Regions from separate parts of the Massilia luteola genome, predicted to be linked through region 1. Evidence: predicted binding sites of a transcription regulator. Region 1 holds the regulator's gene; each other region holds the start of a gene.
What was found. Region 1 encodes sigma-54, which starts transcription at its own class of promoters, with help from an activator protein. Its sites were predicted from a motif close to TGGCANGNAANCTGCTTT; they were not measured.
Positions count from the first base shown of each region.

Region 2: the regulator sigma-54 is predicted to act here: its motif matches at 2,236-2,253, upstream of U9J41_RS04535 (PEP-CTERM sorting domain-containing protein).
Region 3: the regulator sigma-54 is predicted to act here: its motif matches at 3,080-3,097, upstream of U9J41_RS10455 (DVUA0089 family protein).
Region 4: the regulator sigma-54 is predicted to act here: its motif matches at 3,578-3,595, upstream of U9J41_RS28505 (beta-propeller fold lactonase family protein).

Region 1 covers NZ_JAXOFN010000005.1:149,571-154,509, reverse strand. Annotated here, with positions in the region: gene U9J41_RS08555 (KpsF/GutQ family sugar-phosphate isomerase) at 1-211, shown strand, start outside; gene U9J41_RS08550 (KdsC family phosphatase) at 211-744, shown strand; gene lptC (LPS export ABC transporter periplasmic protein LptC) at 764-1,375, shown strand; gene lptA (lipopolysaccharide transport periplasmic protein LptA) at 1,398-1,967, shown strand; gene lptB (LPS export ABC transporter ATP-binding protein) at 1,964-2,758, shown strand; gene U9J41_RS08530 (RNA polymerase factor sigma-54) at 2,761-4,266, shown strand; gene hpf (ribosome hibernation-promoting factor, HPF/YfiA family) at 4,368-4,727, shown strand; gene U9J41_RS08520 (enoyl-CoA hydratase/isomerase family protein) at 4,851-4,939, shown strand, end outside.
Region 2 covers NZ_JAXOFN010000002.1:334,669-339,607, reverse strand. Annotated here, with positions in the region: gene U9J41_RS04550 (carbohydrate ABC transporter permease) at 1-108, shown strand, start outside; gene U9J41_RS04545 (carbohydrate ABC transporter permease) at 105-929, shown strand; gene U9J41_RS04540 (ABC transporter ATP-binding protein) at 945-2,060, shown strand; gene U9J41_RS04535 (PEP-CTERM sorting domain-containing protein) at 2,289-2,921, shown strand; gene U9J41_RS04530 (ester cyclase) at 3,009-3,461, opposite strand; gene soxR (redox-sensitive transcriptional activator SoxR) at 3,556-4,008, shown strand; gene U9J41_RS04520 (LacI family DNA-binding transcriptional regulator) at 4,077-4,939, shown strand, end outside.
Region 3 covers NZ_JAXOFN010000007.1:100,601-105,539, forward strand. Annotated here, with positions in the region: gene U9J41_RS10430 (LytR C-terminal domain-containing protein) at 1-21, shown strand, start outside; gene U9J41_RS10435 (BON domain-containing protein) at 111-434, shown strand; gene U9J41_RS10440 (GIN domain-containing protein) at 487-1,254, opposite strand; gene U9J41_RS10445 (RtcB family protein) at 1,463-2,698, shown strand; gene U9J41_RS10450 (hypothetical protein) at 2,709-2,936, shown strand; gene U9J41_RS10455 (DVUA0089 family protein) at 3,150-3,773, shown strand; gene U9J41_RS10460 (PAAR domain-containing protein) at 4,400-4,939, shown strand, end outside.
Region 4 covers NZ_JAXOFN010000054.1:10,828-15,766, reverse strand. Annotated here, with positions in the region: gene U9J41_RS28525 (substrate-binding periplasmic protein) at 1-307, shown strand, start outside; gene U9J41_RS28520 (4-oxalocrotonate tautomerase) at 320-505, opposite strand; gene U9J41_RS28515 (class II aldolase/adducin family protein) at 515-1,285, opposite strand; gene U9J41_RS28510 (TonB-dependent receptor family protein) at 1,364-3,484, opposite strand; gene U9J41_RS28505 (beta-propeller fold lactonase family protein) at 3,629-4,576, shown strand; gene adh (aldehyde dehydrogenase) at 4,746-4,939, shown strand, end outside.

The DNA of each region.
Region 1 (4,939 bases):
CCTGATCGAGAAGGCCCAGGATTTCAGCAAGCTCGTGATCCGCGACGTCATGCATCCGGACCCGCGCCGCGTGCATCCGGACCAGCTGGCGGTGGATGCCGTCGCCGTGATGGAAGAATTCCGCATCAACCAGATGCTCGTCACCGACGCCGACGACGTATTGGTCGGCGCGCTGCACATCCACGACCTCACGCGCGCCAAGGTGATCTGATGGTGACCCCGCTGGCACACATGGAGCGCGCGGCGCGCGTGAAAGTCATGATCTTCGACGTCGACGGCGTCCTCACCGACGGCAGCCTGACGTATGGCCCGGACGGCGAAGTCACGAAGACGTTCTACGTGCTGGACGGCCTCGGCATCCAGCTCCTGAACCGCACGGGCGTGCAGACGGCCATCATCAGCGCACGCACGTCGCCCATCGTCATCAGGCGCGCGGCCGACCTCGGGATCACGCACGTGTTCCAGGGCCAGCACGACAAACGCCTCGCGTTCGCCGACCTGCTCGCCAAAACGGGTGTGACGGCCGAGGAATGCGGCTACATCGGCGACGACGTGATCGACCTGCCGCTGTTCACGCGCGTCGGCTTTGCCGTGACCGTGCCGAGCGGCCATCCGGAAGTGCGGCACCGCGCCCATTACGTCACGCAGAACCCGGGCGGCCGCGGCGCCGTGCGCGAAGTGTGCGACATGGTGATGCGCGCCCAGGGCACCTACGAACAGGCGCTCGCGCCGTATTTCGGTTAATTTCAGGATAAGCGCAGCCATGGCCCCTGCCAACTACAAGCGCACCGCGCACCGCTGGCGCCTGCTGGCCCTGATGCTGACCGCCGTGTTTTTTGCGTTCGGCAGCTTCTGGCTCGTGCAGGTGATGCAGGGCGAAGAGACCACGCCGGGCGCCAATGCGGGCAACGAGCCGGACTACATCGTCGACAACTTCAGCTGGGTGCGCATGTCGGAGGCCGGCAAGCCGCGCTACGTGATCTCGGGCGAGCGCCTGACGCACCGCCCGGCCGACAACACGGCCCTCGTCGACAAGCCCGTGGTGCAGAGCCTCACGGCCGAACACCCGCCCATGACGATGACGGCGGAGCACGCGCTCGTCAACCAGAACCAGAACCAGATCGACCTGACCGGCAACGTCGACATCCAGCGCCCCGGCAACGCGACGTCGCAGCCGCTGCGGATCCGCACCGAGGTCCTGACCTTGCTGACGGACGACGAGATCGCCAAGACCGACCGGCCGGTCCACATGACGCTCGGCAGCGCGTCGATCGACGCCGTGGGCATGGAGGCCAACAACGCCACCCAGCAGATCGCGCTGGGCGGCCGCGGCTCGGCCACCTATCCGCCGCGCCCACCGCGCCCGCCGCGCTGAAGCCAATTGAGAGGATAAACGAATGAAGAAAATACTCGCCGCCGCCATGTTCCTGCTGGTGCCGCTGGCTGCTTCGGCCGAGAGGGCGGACGCCCTCAAGCCGGTCAACATCAAGTACGACAAGGCCAACAGCGACCTGGTGACGCAGAACTATGTCGTCACCGGCAACGTGATCATCACGCGCGGCACCATGGTCCTCAAGTCGGACCGCGCCGAGGTCAAGGAAGCGCCGGACGGTTATCACACGTTCATCCTGACCGCGGATCCGGGCAAGCTCGCGACCTTCCGCCAGAAGCGCGACGGCGGCCCCGACCTGTGGGACGAAGGCCAGGCCCAGCGCATCGAATACGACGAACGCAACGACCTCGTGAAGCTGTTCTCGAAAGCCATGATCCGCCAGCTCGAAGGCCAGAAGGTCACGCAGGAAATGGACAACGAATTCATCTCCTACGATAACCGCAAGGAAGTGCTGGTCGGCCGCAACGACGCCAGCGGCGCGGACAAGCCCGGCAATGGCCGCGGCAGCATCACGCTGCAGCCGCGCCGCACGCCCGCGCCGGCCGCGGGTGCCACGCCGGCGGGCAAGCAATGACGGAGGTCCGCACGATGGAGGCCCATACGGACATCCCGCCGGCCGAATGCGGCGGCAGCACGCTGGTCGTCAACGGCCTGCAGAAGAGCTATGGCAAGCGCCTGGTGGTGCGCGACGTGTCGCTGCAGGTCGCGTGCGGCGAAGTCGTCGGCCTGCTGGGCCCGAACGGTGCCGGCAAGACGACGTCGTTCTACATGATCGTGGGCCTGGTGCCGTCGGATGCCGGCAGCATCGACATCAACGGCACCGACGTCACGAGCCTGCCGATCCACCGGCGCGCCCTGCTGGGACTGTCGTACCTGCCGCAGGAAGCGTCCGTGTTCCGCAAGCTGACGGTGGAAGAGAACATCCGCGCCGTGCTGGAATTGCAGCGCGAGAACGGCAAGCCGCTCACCAAGACGCGCATCGCCGAACGCCTCGACGAGCTGCTGACCGAGCTGCAGATCGAAAAGCTGCGCGAGAGCCCGGCCCTGTCGCTGTCGGGCGGGGAACGGCGGCGCGTGGAGATCGCGCGCGCCCTCGCGACGAATCCGCGCTTCGTGCTGCTCGACGAACCGTTCGCCGGCGTGGATCCAATTGCGGTCATCGAGATCCAACGTATCGTGCGCTTCCTGAAGGAGCGCGGCATCGGCGTGCTGATCACGGACCACAATGTGCGCGAGACGCTGGGCATCTGCGACCGCGCCTACATCATCAACCAGGGGGCGGTGCTGGCATCCGGCCGTCCCGACGACATCATCGCCAATGAATCGGTGCGGCGCGTCTACCTGGGCGAACACTTCCGAATGTAGTCATGAAACAGACGCTGCAACTCAAGACTTCACAGCACCTTGCACTGACGCCGCAACTCCAGCAGTCGATCCGGCTGCTGCAGCTGTCGACTCTCGAGCTGCACCAGGAAATCGAGCAGGCCCTGAGCGAGAACCCGTTGCTCGAACGGCTCGACGATCCGCTCGACCGCTCCGTACGCCTGCTGGCCGACGGCGCCATCAACAGCGCGCCGGCATCGATGCAGGCCGGTGAGGCGCCGGCCGCGCAGGGGCCGAGCGCGGAGGGCGGCGCGCCCGCCGAGAACGGCAGCGGCGAGAGCGGCGCCGATGCCGGCGGCGACAGCGGCGAAGGCGCCGGCAGCGAAGGCGGCGAGGACTGGGGCGAATTCGGCCGCAGCAGCGGCAGCGGCGGCGAGGACGAGGACGGCCGTCCGCAGCTGGAAGCGAGCCCGGTCACCTTGCGCGAGCACCTGATGGAACAGGTCCGCATGACGTGCTGCGCGGCGCGCGACTGCGCGCTGGTGGAACTCGTCGTCGACGCGCTGGACGACAATGGTTATCTGGACGAACCGCTGGACGACATCCACGCGCGCCTGCCGGCCGAACTGGAGATCGAGTTCGAGGAACTGCGCATGGCGCTGGCCCTCGTGCAGAGCATGGACCCGCCCGGCGTGGGCGCGCGCAGCGCGGCAGAATGCCTGGCCCTGCAGATCCGGCGCATGCCCGGCGTGCCGCTCGTCACGCGGCGCATGGCGCTGGTCATCGTCGAGAAATACCTGACGTGGTTCGCGCAGCGCGAATTCAACAAGCTGAAAAAGGCGCTGGACTGCGACGACGAAGACCTGCGCGAAGCCCAGACCATCATCCGCCAGTGCAATCCGCATCCGGGCGCGGCGTTCGCGTCGGATGTGTCAGACTTCGTCGTGCCGGACGTGATCGTGCGCCGCGCCAAGGACGGCTGGAGCGTGCAGCTGAATCCGGAAGTGATGCCGCGCCTGCGCGTCAACAGCGTGTATGCGGCGCTGATGAAGCAGGGGAAATCGGAATCCCAGCTGGGAGCACAGTTGCAGGAAGCCAAGTGGCTCATCAAGAATATGCGTCAGCGCTTCGACACGATCCTGCGCGTGGCCCAGGCCATTGTGGATCGCCAGCGCAACTTTTTCTCGCATGGCGCCGTCGCAATGCGGCCCCTTGTTTTACGTGAGATAGCTGATACACTAGGTCTACACGAGAGCACAATTTCTCGAGTCACAACTCAGAAATACATGCTGACCCCGCACGGCATGTTCGAGTTGAAGTATTTCTTCGGGAGTCACGTTGCCACCGAAGCGGGAGGCGAAGCATCGTCGACGGCAATACGGGCCCTCATCGTACAACTCACAGGAGCAGAAGACCCCAAGAACCCTTTATCCGACAGCAAGATCGCGGAGATGCTAGGGGAACAGGGAATGGTTATCGCGCGGCGCACGGTCGCCAAATACCGTGAGGCGCTGAAGATCCCTCCCGTCAGTCTCCGCAAATCCTTGTAGCGAGCTCTAGTAGCAAGCTCTTGCAGCAAGCTCTGGCAACAACGCTGCCTCCATGCCCGGATGCGCGCACGGCACGGCAGCGAATCTTCAAAGGAGTGTGTATGAATCTCACTATCAGCGGACATCATCTCGATGTAACCCCAGCAATCCGAGAATACGTACAGAACAAGCTTGAACGCATTACCCGCCATTTCGATCAAGTGATTGACTCCCACGTCATCCTCTGCATCGACAATCTCACCGAGAAAGAAAAACGCCAGAAAGCCGAGATCAATCTGCGTCTCGCAGGCAAGATCGTCCATGTCGCCAGTGCCGCGCACGATTTATATGCCGCGATCGACATGCTGATGGACCGCCTCGACCGCCAGGTCGTCAAGTACAAGCAAATGCTCAAGGATCATGACAACGCGTGCATCAAGCGCATGTCCGAAGGGGGAGAGGAAGAACCCGCCGCCGCGTGATGCCACGCGTGCAGCAGCATCAATGACAAAGGGCGCATCGGCGCCCTTTTCGATTTTATGCGCCACCCATGCGCGTTAGAATGCGGTTCTGCTTATTCCAATAACACTTCAATAACACGAGACATGACCGAACACGTGCAAACGCGGGTCGCCAACCGCACCGGCATCATCACCCTGGACCGCCCCAAAGCCCTCAACTCGCTGTCGCTGGA
Region 2 (4,939 bases), on a different contig from region 1:
GACGCCGGCTACGCGGCGGCGGTGGCGATGGCGTTCGTCGCGATCGTGATCCTGCTGTCGCTGCTGCAGGCGTGGATCGGCAGGTGGCTGGCGGGGAGGGACGCATGAAGGCATCGATCTGGTCCATCGCCGGTGCCGCCTGCGCCATCGTGCTCGCCGCGCTGTGGGCGTTCCCCCTGCTGTGGGCACTCTCCACGTCGCTGCGGCCGGAGCTGGAAACGGTGGCGAGCCAGTTCCACTGGCTACCGCAGGACTGGACGCTGGACGCCTACCGCCGCACGCTGGGCGCCGGCAACGTCGTGCGCTGGCTGGCCAACAGCTTCATCGTCGCGCTGCTGGTGACCGTCGTGACGATGGCGATCAGCCTGACGTCCGCGTACGCGTTCTCGCAGCTGCGCTTCCGCGGCCGCGGCATCGTGTTCGGCATCGCGATGCTCGGCTTCCTGCTGCCGTTCGAGGCGCTGCTCGTGCCGCTGTTCCGCACGATGCACCAACTGGGGCTCATCAATTCGTATGCGGGCATCGTGCTGCCGCAGGTGGTGTCGCCGGTGGTGATCTATGTGTTCAAGCAGTTCTTCGACGCGATTCCGGCCGACTTCCGCGAGGCCGCCGTGATGGACGGCGCGGGGCCGCTGCGCGTGCTGTGGAGCGTCTACCTGCCGCTCTCGGGCAACATCGTGTGGGCGATGGCGATCGTGACGTTCATCGCGGCCTGGAATAATTTTCTCTGGCCGTTCATCATCGTCACGTCGAACGATATGATGACGATCCCGCTCGGGCTCACGCAGACGTACGACGCGTTCGGTGTACGCTATGCCCAGCTGATGGCGGCCGCGCTGCTGGGCGCCTTGCCTGTCGCCCTCGCGTACGTGTTGTTCCAGCGCCGCGTGACGCAGGGCTTCCTCGCGGCGAGCGGATTGAAAGGATAAGGAGTTGGAGATGGTATGGCATCGGTGAAGCTGCGCGGCATCCGCAAGACGTATGGCGACAACCCCGTCATCAAGGGCGTCGACCTGGACATCGAGGACGGCCAGTTCGTCGTCTTCGTCGGCCCGTCCGGCTGCGGCAAGTCGACCTTGCTGCGCATGATCGCGGGCCTGGAAGACATCACGGACGGCACGCTGGAGCTCGGGGGCGTCGTCAGCAACACGATCGAACCCGCGCGGCGCGGCATCGCGATGGTGTTCCAGAGCTATGCGCTGTACCCGCACATGACGGTGGCGGAGAACATGGGGTTCGCACTCAGGCTGGCCAGGGTGCCGAAGGCGGAGATCGGCGCGCGCGTGCGCCATGCGGCGGACATCCTGCAGATCGCGCACCTGCTGGAGCGCAAGCCGAAGGCCCTGTCCGGAGGCCAGCGCCAGCGCGTGGCGATCGGCCGCGCGATCGTGCGCAAGCCGGAAGTCTTCCTGTTCGACGAACCGCTGTCGAACCTGGACGCCGCGCTGCGCGCCCAGACCCGCGTGGAACTGGCGCGCCTGCACAAGGACCTGCGGGCCACGATGATCTACGTGACCCACGACCAGGTCGAGGCGATGACCCTCGGCCAGAAGATCGTCGTGTTCAACGGCGGCCGCATCGAGCAGGCCGGCACGCCGCTGCAACTGTACGAGCGGCCGGCGAACCTGTTCGTCGCGGGCTTCCTCGGCTCGCCCCGCATGAATGCGTTTCCCGCGACGCTGGCCGGCCACACCGGCGGCCTCGCGACCGTGCGCGTGCCCGGCGGCGGCATGGCGCAGGTGGCGGCGGATGCGAGCCAGGCCGCTGCCGGCGCCGCCTTGACCCTGGGCGTGCGGCCCGAGCACCTGCGCCTGAACGTCGCGGGCGACACCGGCATCCCGGGCCGCCTCGCGCTCGCCGAATACCTGGGCGACGTGACGCTCGTATACGTGCAGGTCGACGGCGTGGACGGCATGGTGTGTGCCAAATGCCCGCCGGACGTCCCGCTGCCGGCGCCGGGCACGCCGGTGCGCCTGCGCTTCGATCCGGCGCGGGCCTGGCTGTTCGACGAGCAGGGCGCGGCGCTGCCGGCGCTGCGCGAGCAGGTGGCCGCGTCCTAGGACGGCCGCGGTCTTGCCGCTTGCGCGCGAGCCGATCTCTCATGTCCAACTGGATCCGGCGCGGCGCAGGTGCGCATCCCGAACAGCCCTTTGCGTGTCGGAAAATTTTACACTCCGGGCATTTACGCGCGCTGACAGATACTTAAGTTGCTGATGCGTAAAAAGAATTTCCCAATGGCATGAGACTTGCTATAAATCCCACTACATAACTATTCCAGGGATTCGGCCATGAAAAAATTCTTTATCGCAACTTTGTTGGCTGCCGCCGGTGTACAGGCTCACGCTACTGTTATTGATTTCAACAATGCTCCAAACGATAGCTACTTCGTGCCAAGCATTACGTCGAACGGTTTCATTGTTACGCCAAAGCAAAGTGGCAACAGCATCGGGTCGATGAGCAATTTTGACGGCGTCAATTTCACCAAAAATGGCACCATATACCTGGGGACGTGGTCGAACAGCTTCAGCACGACCGGCATCAATCTGCGGAGCGCCGACAACAGCACGTTCTCGCTGCAGTCTTTCGAATTCGATAACGCTTACCTGACCAGCATGATCGGTGACTCCATGAGCAGAACCGCGACGATCACGGTGACCGGCATCCACGCAGACGCCACCCAGGTCTCGCAAACGTTCACCGATCTGCGCGACCTCACGTCCTGGACAACATTGAACCTGGACGCGGGCTTCAATCATCTGGCGTCGGTCACGTTGACGTCATCCGGCGACCCGTACGTTCGCGCGCTGTACGACAACATCGTCGTCAACGCACCGCGCAGCAATGTCCCGGAACCGGCCTCGGTCGCCCTGCTCGGCCTGGGTCTGGCGGGTCTCGTCATGGCGCGCCGCAAGAAAGCTTAAGCGCCTACCTTGCCCGAACGGGGCCGGAGCGCGAATCGAAGCGGACGGACCAGGACGGGTGCGATGCGTCGAGCGGGCGGCCGCGTCCTAGATCGGCCGCGGTCCGGCCGCCTCCGCGAACGTGCGCGGCACGGCGCCGATCTGCTGCAGCACGCCCAGCCGGTCGGCCTGCAGCCACGCGCGGACGATCAAGCCGTCGCGCAACTGGTAGATCACATTGCCTTCCTGCGTCACCTCGGCGAGGCTGGGTTTCAGGCCGACGAAGCGGCCGCCGTGCACGGCGCGGAACGTCCAGCGGACCGCGACCCGGTCCGCTTCGCCGATGAGGTCGTGCAATTCGAAGCGCACGGCGGGAAAGCCGGTCAGCACGGCTTCGATGGTCGCGCGGAATTCGCGCGGGCCCCGTTCGCCGCGCGGGCCGGCGAAATCCGGGGCGATCAGCGTCTCCAGCCGGTCCAGGTCGCGCCCGTTGATGCAATCTTCGTACAACGTCCTCACCAGTGCCTTGTTCGTCGCGATGGTGCCCAGGTAATCGTTCATGCGGTTCTCCTTGTGGTTGCGCCCGGTTGCGCCGGTTGCGTCGGGTTCGGAAGCAGTGTAGAACCTCAACTTAACTTGAGGTCAAGGGGTTTTTATGGCGAAGCTGGATCCGGCCGACATCGGGCGGCCGTTGACGGTGGGAGAACTCGCGCGGCGCGCCGGCGTGGCCGTGTCGGCCCTCCATTTCTATGAATCGAAAGGCTTGATCGCGAGCCGGCGCAGCGCGGGCGGGCAGCGGCGCTACGGCCGCGACGTGCTGCGCCGCGTGGCCGTCATCAAGGTCGCCCAGCGCATCGGCATCCCGCTCGCGCAAATCAGCGCGGCGCTCGCGTCGCTGCCGGAAGAACGCACGCCCACGAAGGCCGACTGGACCCGCCTCTCCAGCCTGTGGCGGCGCGAGCTCGACCAACGCATCGCCCAGCTGACGCGCCTGCGCGACCAGCTGGACGATTGCATCGGCTGCGGCTGCCTTTCCATCGACGCGTGCCGGCTGCGCAATCCGCTGGACGAACTGTCGGAGCAAGGGAGCGGAGCGCAGCGCCTGTGATCTGCTGGCGGCACGTGATAATTAGTGATAATGTTGAGCTGTCGATATAGATTTGCCAACAAGACGCCATGACCAGGCCGCCCCGCAACCGCCGTCCCACGATGACCGACATCGCCAAGCTGGCCGGCGTGTCGCAGTCGACGGTGTCGCTGGTCATTAATCACATGAGCGGCGCGAAGGTGTCGAAGGTCACGCGCGAGACCGTGCTGCGCATCGCGCGCGAGCTGGGCTACCCGGTCGAGCGGCACGCGCATCTGGCCGCGGCACAGGCGCCGGCGTGCAACCTGATCGTGTACCTCACGGACGAGCTCACGACGAGCCCGCACGCCATGCAGACCATCGATGGCGCCAAGGATGCCGCGTGGGAGCACGATTGCCTCGTCGCCGTGTTCGCCACGCGGGGCGATCCGGAGGTGGAGGCGGCCGTGTTCGCGCGCATGCTGGACCATCCCGCGCTGCTGGGCGTGATCTATTCGACGATCTTCACCCGCGCCGTGACGGTGCCGGCCGCGCTGGCCGCCACGCCGGCCGTGCTGCTGAACTGCCACACGCGCGACCGGGGCCGCGCCGCCGTCGTGCCGAGCGAACTGCTGGGCGGCTACGCGGCCACGATGCATTTGATCGAAAACGGCCACAGCCGCATCGGCTTCATCAACGGCGAACACTGGATCGAGGCCGCGGCCGAGCGCCTGAAAGGCTACCGGCAGGCGCTCGCCACGGCCGACATCCCGTTCGATCCCGTGCTCGTCCGTTCCGGCGACTGGCAAGTCGCGGCCGGCTACGAACACGCGCTGGGCCTGCTGGACCTGGCGCCGCGTCCAACGGCCTTGTTCTGCGCCAACGACCTGATGGCGATCGGCGCCCTCGACGCCGCCCGCGAACGCAAGCTGGCGGTGCCGCGCGACCTGTCCATCGTCGGCTATGACGACCA
Region 3 (4,939 bases), on a different contig from region 1:
GGCCGGACCGACGCACCCTGAGCGGCCAGTGTCGATTCCACAACAGTAGCGGGCGACAGGCTGTCCCGAAATTCGGAATAATGGCGACTTGACCATTCGGGAGAACCGCCATGAAGCTCACTCGTTTCCAGTCCGCTATTGCTCAGTCTGTGCTTGCGACGTCGCTGCTGGTCTCGCTCGCGGCCTGTGCCCCGACGCCGACCCGCGAAGGCACGGGCGAATACGTCGACGACTCCTTGATTACCAGCAAGGTGAAGGCTGCCTTTGCCGCCGATCCGATGGTCAAGGCAACCCAGGTCAACGTGGAAACATTCAAGGGGACGGTGCAGCTGAGCGGCTTTGTCGATTCACGCGAATCCGCCGCGAAGGCGGTCGAACTCGCGCGTAGCGTAAAAGGCGTGAAGTCCGTCAAGAACGACACCGTCATCCGCTGAGTGACGTTACGCCGCACCGGCATGCGGGACGTTGCGTGCCGTATGCGCACGCTTATTGCCAGCTGACTTTGCCGAAGCCGTTCGTCGTGGCATTGCGCGTGGCCGGCTTGCCGTAGACGGTGGCCGAACCCATGCCGCTCAGATTGACGTTGGCTGCCGTTTTCGCGTACACGCTGGCCCCGCCGAGACCGGTCATGTCCAGGTCGACCGTTTCGGCGCGCAGTTGTTGAGCGTCCAGGCCACCGACGCCGCCCAGTTGCGCGCGGAGTAATTTCGTCTGGCCGGCCACGGTGATATGTCCGGCACCGCCCAGGTGCAGTTCGATGCGCTCGGCCCGGCCGGGATTCAGCGTCAGACCGCCGACGCCGCCGAGGCGCGCGTCGACGTCGCGATATTGTCCCGTGAACCGCACGGCGCCGGCGCCGTCCAGCGCGAGTTTCAGCTTGTCGCCGCTGAAGCCGGAGACATCGCTCGAGCCGACGCCCTGCGACACGAATTCCTGCAGGTTCGGCACGGTCAGGTCGGCGCGCAACTCGTTCTTGCTGTTGCCGTCGAAACGGGTATTGTTTTCCATGTCGATCACGAGCGTATCGCCGCGCTGCGTGGTCGTCACCTTCGCCACGTACCGGCGGTCGCCGGACACCACGAGCGACGGCGTCGGTCCCTGGTGCAGGTTCAGGCGGATCACGCCGCCCAGGTGCACTTTTGACACGCTGGCATCGACATTACGGTTTTCGCGGACGAGGTCGTCGGCCACGGCGGCATGCGCGCCGATTGCCAGGGTGGTGGCGAGGATGGCGCTCTTGATCAGTTTGTTCATGTCGGGTCTCCGTTGGTTTGCTGTTGAAAGCACTATAGGCAATCGCGCTGGCTGGAACCCGGCGATTGCGACGGATGGCAGCATTGGCGGTACAGGCCGCGAAATCGCCGCATTTCCCCGCAAATCATCCGATCGCACTTGGATTCTCCCATCCCGCCGCCATGTTCTGTCGACAGCGAGGCGCATGCCGGACGATGAGAGCGCAATGATGAAAGACGAACACTACGATGTGCTGGACGTGAACGGCGGCCGTCCCGTCAAGATGTGGACGCGCGGCGTCCCGGTGGAAGAGGAAGCGAAACGCCAGCTGGCCAACACGGCGCGCATGCCGTTCATTTATAAACACATGGCGGCAATGCCCGACGTCCACCTGGGCAAGGGCTCGACGATCGGCAGCGTGATTCCCACGTTGGGTGCGGTGATCCCGGCCGCGGTCGGCGTCGATATCGGCTGCGGCATGATGGCGGCCAAGACGACCCTGAGCGCGAACGACCTGCCCGACAATCTGGGCCTGCTCCGCAGCGCCATCGAGCGCTCGGTGCCGCACGGGATCTCGCCCAGGACGCGCGGTGTCAAAGGACGCGACCAGGGATCGTGGGATACGCCGCCGCAAGCCGTCGACCAGGCCTGGATGGCGCTGAAGGACGAGTTCGACGTCATCTGCCAAAAGACGCCCAGGCTGAAGCACACGAACAATTACAAGCACCTGGGCACGCTGGGCAGCGGCAACCACTTCATCGAGATCTGCCTCGACGAACAGGGTTTCGTCTGGTTCATGCTGCACTCCGGCTCGCGCGGCGTCGGCAATGCGATCGGCACGCACTTCATCGAACTGGCCAAGCAGGACATGCGCACGCACCTCGCCAATTTACCGGACCAGGATCTGGCCTATCTCAAGGAAGGCACGCAACACTACGACGATTACGTCGAGGCCGTCGGCTGGGCCCAGAAATTCGCACGGGTGAACCGCGAAGTGATGATGCAAAACCTGATCGCGGCCGTGCGCACGGTCATCAAAAAACCGTTCGAAACGCATGTGGAAGCCGTGAACTGCCATCACAACTACGTGCAGAAGGAACACCACTTCGGCAGGGACGTGCTGGTCACGCGCAAAGGCGCCGTGTCGGCGCGCGAGGGCGAACTGGGCATCATTCCGGGGTCGATGGGGGCGAAGAGCTACATCGTGCGCGGCAAGGGCAATCCGGAGAGCTTCCACAGCTGCAGCCACGGCGCCGGCCGCACGATGAGCCGCACCGAGGCCAAGCGCCGCTACTCGGTCGAGGACCAGGTGCGCGCCACCGAGGGCGTCGAATGCCGCAAGGATGCCGCCGTCATCGACGAGATCCCGATGGCCTACAAGGACATCGACGCGGTGATGCGGGCGCAGAGCGACCTCGTCGAAGTCGTGCACACCCTGAAGCAGATCGTCTGTGTGAAAGGGTGAGGGAGCGGGGATGATCGAACTGGACGGCGCGGCCGGCGAGGGCGGCGACTACGCCTTCGCCATCGGCACGGCCGGCAGTTGTACATTGGTCAAGATGATGGTCGCGCTCGCGGGCTGTGGCGGCTTCACGCTGGACGAGGTGTCGATGCGTGCGCGCACCAATGCACAGGTGATCGAGACCTCCTCTCCGTACGTTTCGGTGTCGAACGGCACGATGGTGTGGATCGCTGCACGGTGACGTTGCGCTGATGCCGTATTTATTTCTTCTCAAACAATTATATTGGTCCAGGTAATTTGCAGATATGCACATTAGCGTCGAATAATTTTACATTTATATTGCATAGGCGAAATTCTCTATATAAATCAAATGCATTTTGTTACTGGCATAGGTTTTGCTTTTATCGGCCTCGGGTACTTTTGATAAACGTTTCAGATTAACCAGGAACCGAGAATGAAATTCAAAACCACTGCCGCCATGCTGGCACTGGCTGTTTTTGCAACGGGCGCACAAGCGACCGACCTGTCGTTTACGGGTCACTTCAATCATGACAATGACGTGCAAAGCTTCATCTTCACGGTGAGCGGCGCGTCGACGGTGAGGTTGCGCAGCTGGTCGTATGCCGGCGGCGTCAATGCCCATGGCGACACGATCGCGCGTGGCGGCTTCGATCCGATCCTGGCGTTGTTCGACTCGACGGGCGCCAAGCTGGACGAGCAGGACGACGCCCACTGCCCGGACGTCGCGAGTGATGCGGTGACGGGGCGCTGCTATGACGTCAACTACACGAACGCTCTGGCGGCAGGCACGTATACGGTAACGATCCAGCAATTCGACAACTTCGCCCACGGCGCCAACCTGTCCGACGGCTTCGATTTCGACGGCGTGGCCAACCAGAACTTCCGCAACGGCTTCGTGGATGCGGCCAGCGACAAACGCGATGCGCACTGGGCATTCGATATTCTGAACGTCGACACGGCGGTCGTGACGCCGCCGGCGGATGTGCCGGAGCCTGCGTCGCTGATGCTGCTGGGCATTGGCGCGCTGGCGGTGGCGGGGCGTCGCAAGCGTCCGTAAACAGAGCTGAGTAGATAAAACAAAAGGGTTACGAGCGTGGGCTCGTAACCCTTTGTTCTTGCTGCATATTCTTGGTGCCGGCTGCAGGACTCGAACCCGCCACCTGATGATCATAAATCAACTACAAACTCCCGTAATCAACAGGATTTTTAAATAAAATCAAAAGCTTAGCTTACCCGGCTGTACCGCATCTTACCACGCCTTACCGCTGTCAGTGCAGCCGATTTGCAGCAAGGGGCCTCAGCGAACTTGATGAAGTCAAGTCTACCCAAACCGCTGCGGCTGCTACGATAGTCGAAGCTGAAACTTGAGTAGCGGTAAAAATAGGGCTACTGGTCTTCAGCTTGTCGGGCGCTGCGGCAGAGCCTTGCTAACCGCAAACGGCAAGGCCGTCGGCAGCTGCCCGCGCTACTTTGCTTCAGTTATGGGTTTCTTCCGGACCACTTCGCGGTACAGACGGCCCGACACGAGTCACATAAGTACGGCCACGGCGTCCCTAACAAAATCCATTTTGCGTCACCGCGAGGGCATTGCCCTGGATGCCCAGACACAAGATTTTCCGCAGGATTCCATACTCAATCAAATGATAAAATTAACTTATTTATAATTATTTTTGGGAGGCCTCCTTGAAACCGCTCATAGTCATCGGGGACAAAACGAGCCATGGCGGCACCGTCATCACATGTTCGCCGTTTTCCAATACACACGGTAAAGGGTGGGCCCGGGTCGGCGACATGGTGTCCTGCCCCCGTTGTCGCGGCGTCTTTCCTATTGCCGAGGGGGACCAGAGCTTGGTCGACGACGGAAAGGCCGTCGCGTACGCCGGCTGCAAAACTGCCTGCGGCGCCACACTCATCGCCAGCCAGATGTTTTCGTTCACCGAGCCCTCGAGTGGGGCAGGGCAGGGCGCTATTCCCGCCACAGTGAACGATTCGTTGATGCATGGATTTGGTCATGTTGGCGCGGGATTCGCCAGCGCGTACGAAGAGGAGTCGGCCGTAGCGAGTGGCGCGCAGTTCCGCGGTCGGTTCCAACTGGTCGACGCAACCACAGGCGAACCGGTTCGCGACCAGGCCGTACGCGTGCGCTCCACGGGAGGCCACTATCTCACCGGCCGCACGGACGGAAATGGCTTCACGACATGGGTGGAGCGCGATGCGCGCGAA
Region 4 (4,939 bases), on a different contig from region 1:
TCGTGAACAGGTACACATCTACCCGACCGCGATCGAGGCGCTGGAGCAGCTGAAGGCAGGGGGACTCGATGCGGTGCTGGCCACGCGCGCGCAGATCGAGTCCGTCATGAAGGGCGATCCCGCGTTCCCGCTGCAGGACGTGCCGTTCGACCGTCTGCCGCGCGGCGGCTGGGCGATCGGCATGGCGGTCCGCAAGGACAATCTCGGCCTCGCGCGCCGGCTGCAGGCCGCGCTGAACGACTTGGCGGCCAATGGCGAGTTGCGGACGATCTTTGCGAAGTACGGCGTGCAGGCCGTCAAGCCGTGATGCGGAAGGCGGCTACTCTTCCGACCAGAGCTTGCCGCTAGTGGCCCAGTGCTCGCGCTTGATTTCGTGGATCAGGATGTCGACGGATTCGGGCGAGCACTCGAGCGTCTTGACGGCGGCTTCCGTGACGGCCCGGACGAAGGCGCGTTTTTGTTCCGGCGTGCGGCCGTCGAACAGTTGGACGTTAATGGTCGGCATAGGGTTCCTTTAATTACGGTAGCGGGGGCTGGCCACGTCCAGGCGGCGCAGCAGCGCAGCCCATTCCGGCACGCCTTCGGGTGAGCCATCGCCCGCGAGCTGCGCATGGGCGGTCACGCACATGGCCGAAGGCGGCTGGCGCAGCGGCACACCGGCCGCTTGCGCGCGCAACTGCACGTCGCAGGCGCGGTCCAGCGTTTCCATCAGCACGAACGCTTCCGGGATCGTGCGCCCCACGGTCAGGCTGCCGTGGTTCCGCAGCAGCATCGCAGGCCGCGCGCCCAGGTCGTGCACGAGGCGCGCCTGCTCGTCCGGCGTCATCGCGATGCCTTCGTAGTCGTGATACGCGAGCTCGCCGTAAAAGCGCAGCGCATACGGCGACAGCGGCAGCAGGCCGCTTTCCTGCATGCCGACGGCGATGCCGGCCAGGTTATGCAGGTGCATGACGCAGGCCGCGTCCGGCCGGGCCTCGTGCACGGCCGCGTGCAGGCGGAAGCCGGATTGGTTCACCGGGGCGGCGAGCGGTCCGACGACGTTGCCGTCGCTGTCCACCTTGACCAGGTTCGACGCCGTCACTTCATCGAAGCGCATGCCGAATGCGTTGATCAGGTAACGGCCCGGTTCGTCCGGCACGGCGGCGGAAATATGGGTGTAGATGCCGTCGTCCCAGCCGTACAGCGCGCATAAGCGGTAGCACGCGGCGAGGTCGATGCGGGTTTGCCATTCGGTGGGGGAGGGGTGGCCGCATGCGGCGCGGCCGGCTGTCGCGAGTCTGTCCATCACGCCAGCGTAGCAGGCATCGTGCACGTCGGTCATATGCCTGCCTGCATAAACGCTATGCGTATCGCGTATTCAAAACTAGAACTGATACTGGACGCTGGCGCCCAGCACCCAGTTGCGTCCGGGCGCGGGCTCATAATATCGCTTGTTGCTGTCGCCGACGATGACCGAGCCGACGTACGTGCGATCGAACACGTTGTTCACGCGCGCGTACTCGCGCACGCGCCACGCGCCCAGCGCCTGCCTGGCCTGCACGCGCGCGTTGACGATCGCATAGCCCGGCGCCGGAATCGCGGCGTTGGCATCGTCCGGATACACCTTGCCGCCGGCGACCGTCTCCAGCGCCGCCTGCAGGTGGCCGTCCGCATCCTTCCACGCCAGCTCGCCGAACACGCTCGTTCGCGGCACGCCCGGCAGGCGATTGCCCGCGGCGACGCCGGTGAATGCCTCGTCGTAGATCGCGCGCAGCAGCGTGGCCGCCACGCGCGCGGAAAAGCCCGCGCGCAGGTCGGCGTCGAGCGACAGCTCCAGGCCTTGGCGCAACGTGGCGCTCGCGTTGCGGTAGCTGGTGCGGCCGCCGCTGGAACCGTCGACGACCAGCTCGTCCTGCGTGCGCACCTGGAACAGCGCGGCGTTCACGCGCATGCCCGGGCCGACGAGGGCCTTGGCGCCGGTTTCGAGTTGCGTGCTCGTGGCCGCGCCCAGATGGTAATTGAAGCCGCCGCCCGTGCCCGAGTAGAACACTTCGTTGAGCGTCGGCGTCTCGAAGCCGCGCGCCGCGCTGGCGTACACGTTCAACGTGGGCGTGACCTTGTACAGGGCGCCCAGCAGCGGCGTCGTGTGGCGATAGTCGACGCTGCCGCCGTCGTTGCCGTTCGAGAGATAGTGGTCGGCGACGTCGAAGCTCACGCGGCTGTGGCGCAGGCCGCCCGTGAACACCCACGGCCCGCGCTCCCATTCCAGCTGCAGGTAAGGGTCGACGTTGCGCACGTCGTCGTCTTCGTCGCGGCGCAGCCGGCCCTTCACGCCGAACGTCGTCCCGACATAGTTCTCGTAACCCTTGCGCGCATCGTCCGATTTCCCCGCTTCCAGGCCCAGGGTCGTGCGCAGCAGGCCGTCGCCGAGCGGGCGCACCATCAGCCAGTTGGCGTCGACGCCGGAGAAGTCGCGATCGAAATCGACCACGCCGCCCGAATGGCTGGCCGGCGCCTGGAACGCTTTCGAGAACGACTGGTACTGGATCACGCTGCGGTTGCCGCCGTAGACCGTCACGTGCAGGCGGTCGGTGCCGAATTTTTTATCCCACGACAGGCCGATCTGCTGGTGGTGGATGCTCTTGCGCGTGTCGTAGCGGTCGGCCAGCGTGCGTTTGGGCGTCTGCGTGTCGGTCGTGTCGATCTCGCCCGCGCGCGGGTCGCGCTGGAACGTGGCCCACGTCACGCCGAGCGGATCCTGCGTGTCGTCCTGGCGCAGGCTGCTTGCGGTCACCGTCAGCTTGCCCGTGGCCGACGTGTCGAACGTCAGCTTGGCATAGGCCTGGTCGCGCGTGGCGGCGCTGTGGGCGCGGTAGCCGTCCGTCTCGAAGCGCGAGCCGTCCAGCAGCCAGCCGAAGGCGCCCTGTTTGCCGCCCGCGTTGACGTCCGTCTTGCGCATGCCGTCGCTGCCGCCCGCGACGTTCGTTTCGATAAACGGTGCGCCGTGCGGATCGCGCGTGAACAGTTGAATGACGCCGCCCGCATGGTTGCCGTACAGCGCGGAGAACGGGCCGCGCAAGACCTCGATGCGCTCGGCCATGTCGAGGTCGAACGTCGCGGCCTGGCCCTGGCCGTCCGGCATGGTGGCCGGCACGCCGTCCGCGATCAGGCGCACGCCGCGCACGCCGAACGCCGAACGGGCGCCGAAGCCGCGCGAGGAAATCTGCAGGTCCTGCGCATAGTTCTGGCGGTTCTGCACGACCAGGCCCGGCACGGCGGCCAGCGCCTCGGATGCGTTCACGCGCGGCTGGGCGGCGCCGATGCGGTCAGCGCCGACGACGTCGATGGCGGCCGGCAGGTCGAAGTTCGTGTGCTCGGCGCGCGTGGCGCTGACGACGACCACGCTCATGGGCGCATCGGGTGCATCGGGTACGTCGGGCGCGGCGGCGCAGGCCAGTGGGGCGGCGGCGAACAGCGCCGCCACGAAGTTCAAACGGTGTTCCATCTTGTCTCCATGTCGAATAGTCCGCCCTGTCGTCCGGGCGCCGACCATCAGCGCATGCAATATACCTGCCAGCCCGCAAACTTGCTGTTCGCATGGCATGGCGCTTGCAATCCCGGGAGTACCGCTCACTCCCGGAGGATCATCATGTCACGCATTCGTTCCCTCGTCGTCCTGCTGGCCTGCGCCAGCGCCTGCGGCGCCGCGCAGGCCGCGCCCTTCGCCTACGTCCCCAACGAAAAATCCGGCACCATCAGCGTCATCGACACGGCCAGCAACGCGGCCGTGCGCCAGATCGCGGCCGGCAAGCGCCCGCGCGGCATCGCCGCCGACCCGCACGGCACGCGGCTGTACGTGACGGACGCCGGCGCCAATGCGCTGCTCGTGCTGGACGCGGCCAGCGGCGCCCTGCTTGCCACGATCCCCGTCGGCAGCTCGCCCGAAGGCGTGAATGCATCGCGTGACGGGCGCTGGGTCGCCGTCGCGGTGGAGGACACCAACAGCGTGGCGCTCATCGACGCGGCCGCGCGCACGGTCGTCGCCGCCATCCCGGTCCAGGGCCGCAATCCCGAGCACGCCGTGTTCAGCCCGGACGGACGCTGGCTGCTCGTCTCGGCCGAGAACGCGGAGCAGGTCGACGTGATCGACGTGGCCGGGCGGCGCCAGGTCGGGGCGATCGCCGTGGGCCTGCGCCCGCGCGGCATCGGCTTCAGTCCGGACGGCGCGCGCGCCTATGTGGCGTGCGAGGTGGCCGGCGCGGTGTACGTGCTGGACCTGGAGACGCGGCGCAGCATCGCATCGATCCCGGCGGGGAAGAACCCGGCCGGCATCGCGGTCGGACCGGACGGCAGGACCGTGTTCGTGTCGAACGGCGCGGACGGCAGCGTGATGCGCATCGACGCCACCCGCAACGTGGTGGACGCCACGATCGCGGTCGGCAAACGGCCGTGGAACATGGCGCTCACGCCCGACGGCAGCCGGCTGTACGTGGCGAACGGGCGCTCGGACAGCGTGTCCGTGATCGATACGGCGGCCGGCAGCAAGACGGGCGACATCGCGGTGGGCCATCTGCCGTGGGGTGTGGTGATCCGCTGACCTGTTCAAGTTTGGGACACCTGTACCAGAAACGGCCGGCATCGGGCCGTCCGGCACGGCAAAAACAGGCGAAAGCGGGCTGGCACGGGGTTTGCGAAAGAAGGGATGTAGCGAACGAATACCCAGCGCCGGCAACGGCGAATTCCAACTCATAGTGAAAGAGGATGACATGAATCTCGCGGACATCAGCAAACTCGGCGTCGCCAATCCGTTCCGCCAACGCTACGACAACTACATCGGTGGCCGCTTCGTCGCGCCGGCCAAGGGCGAGTACTTCGCCAACGTCACGCCGATCAGCGGCCAGCCGTTCTGCGAAATCGCGCGCTCGACGGCGGAAGACGTCGAGCTGGCGCTGGACGCCGC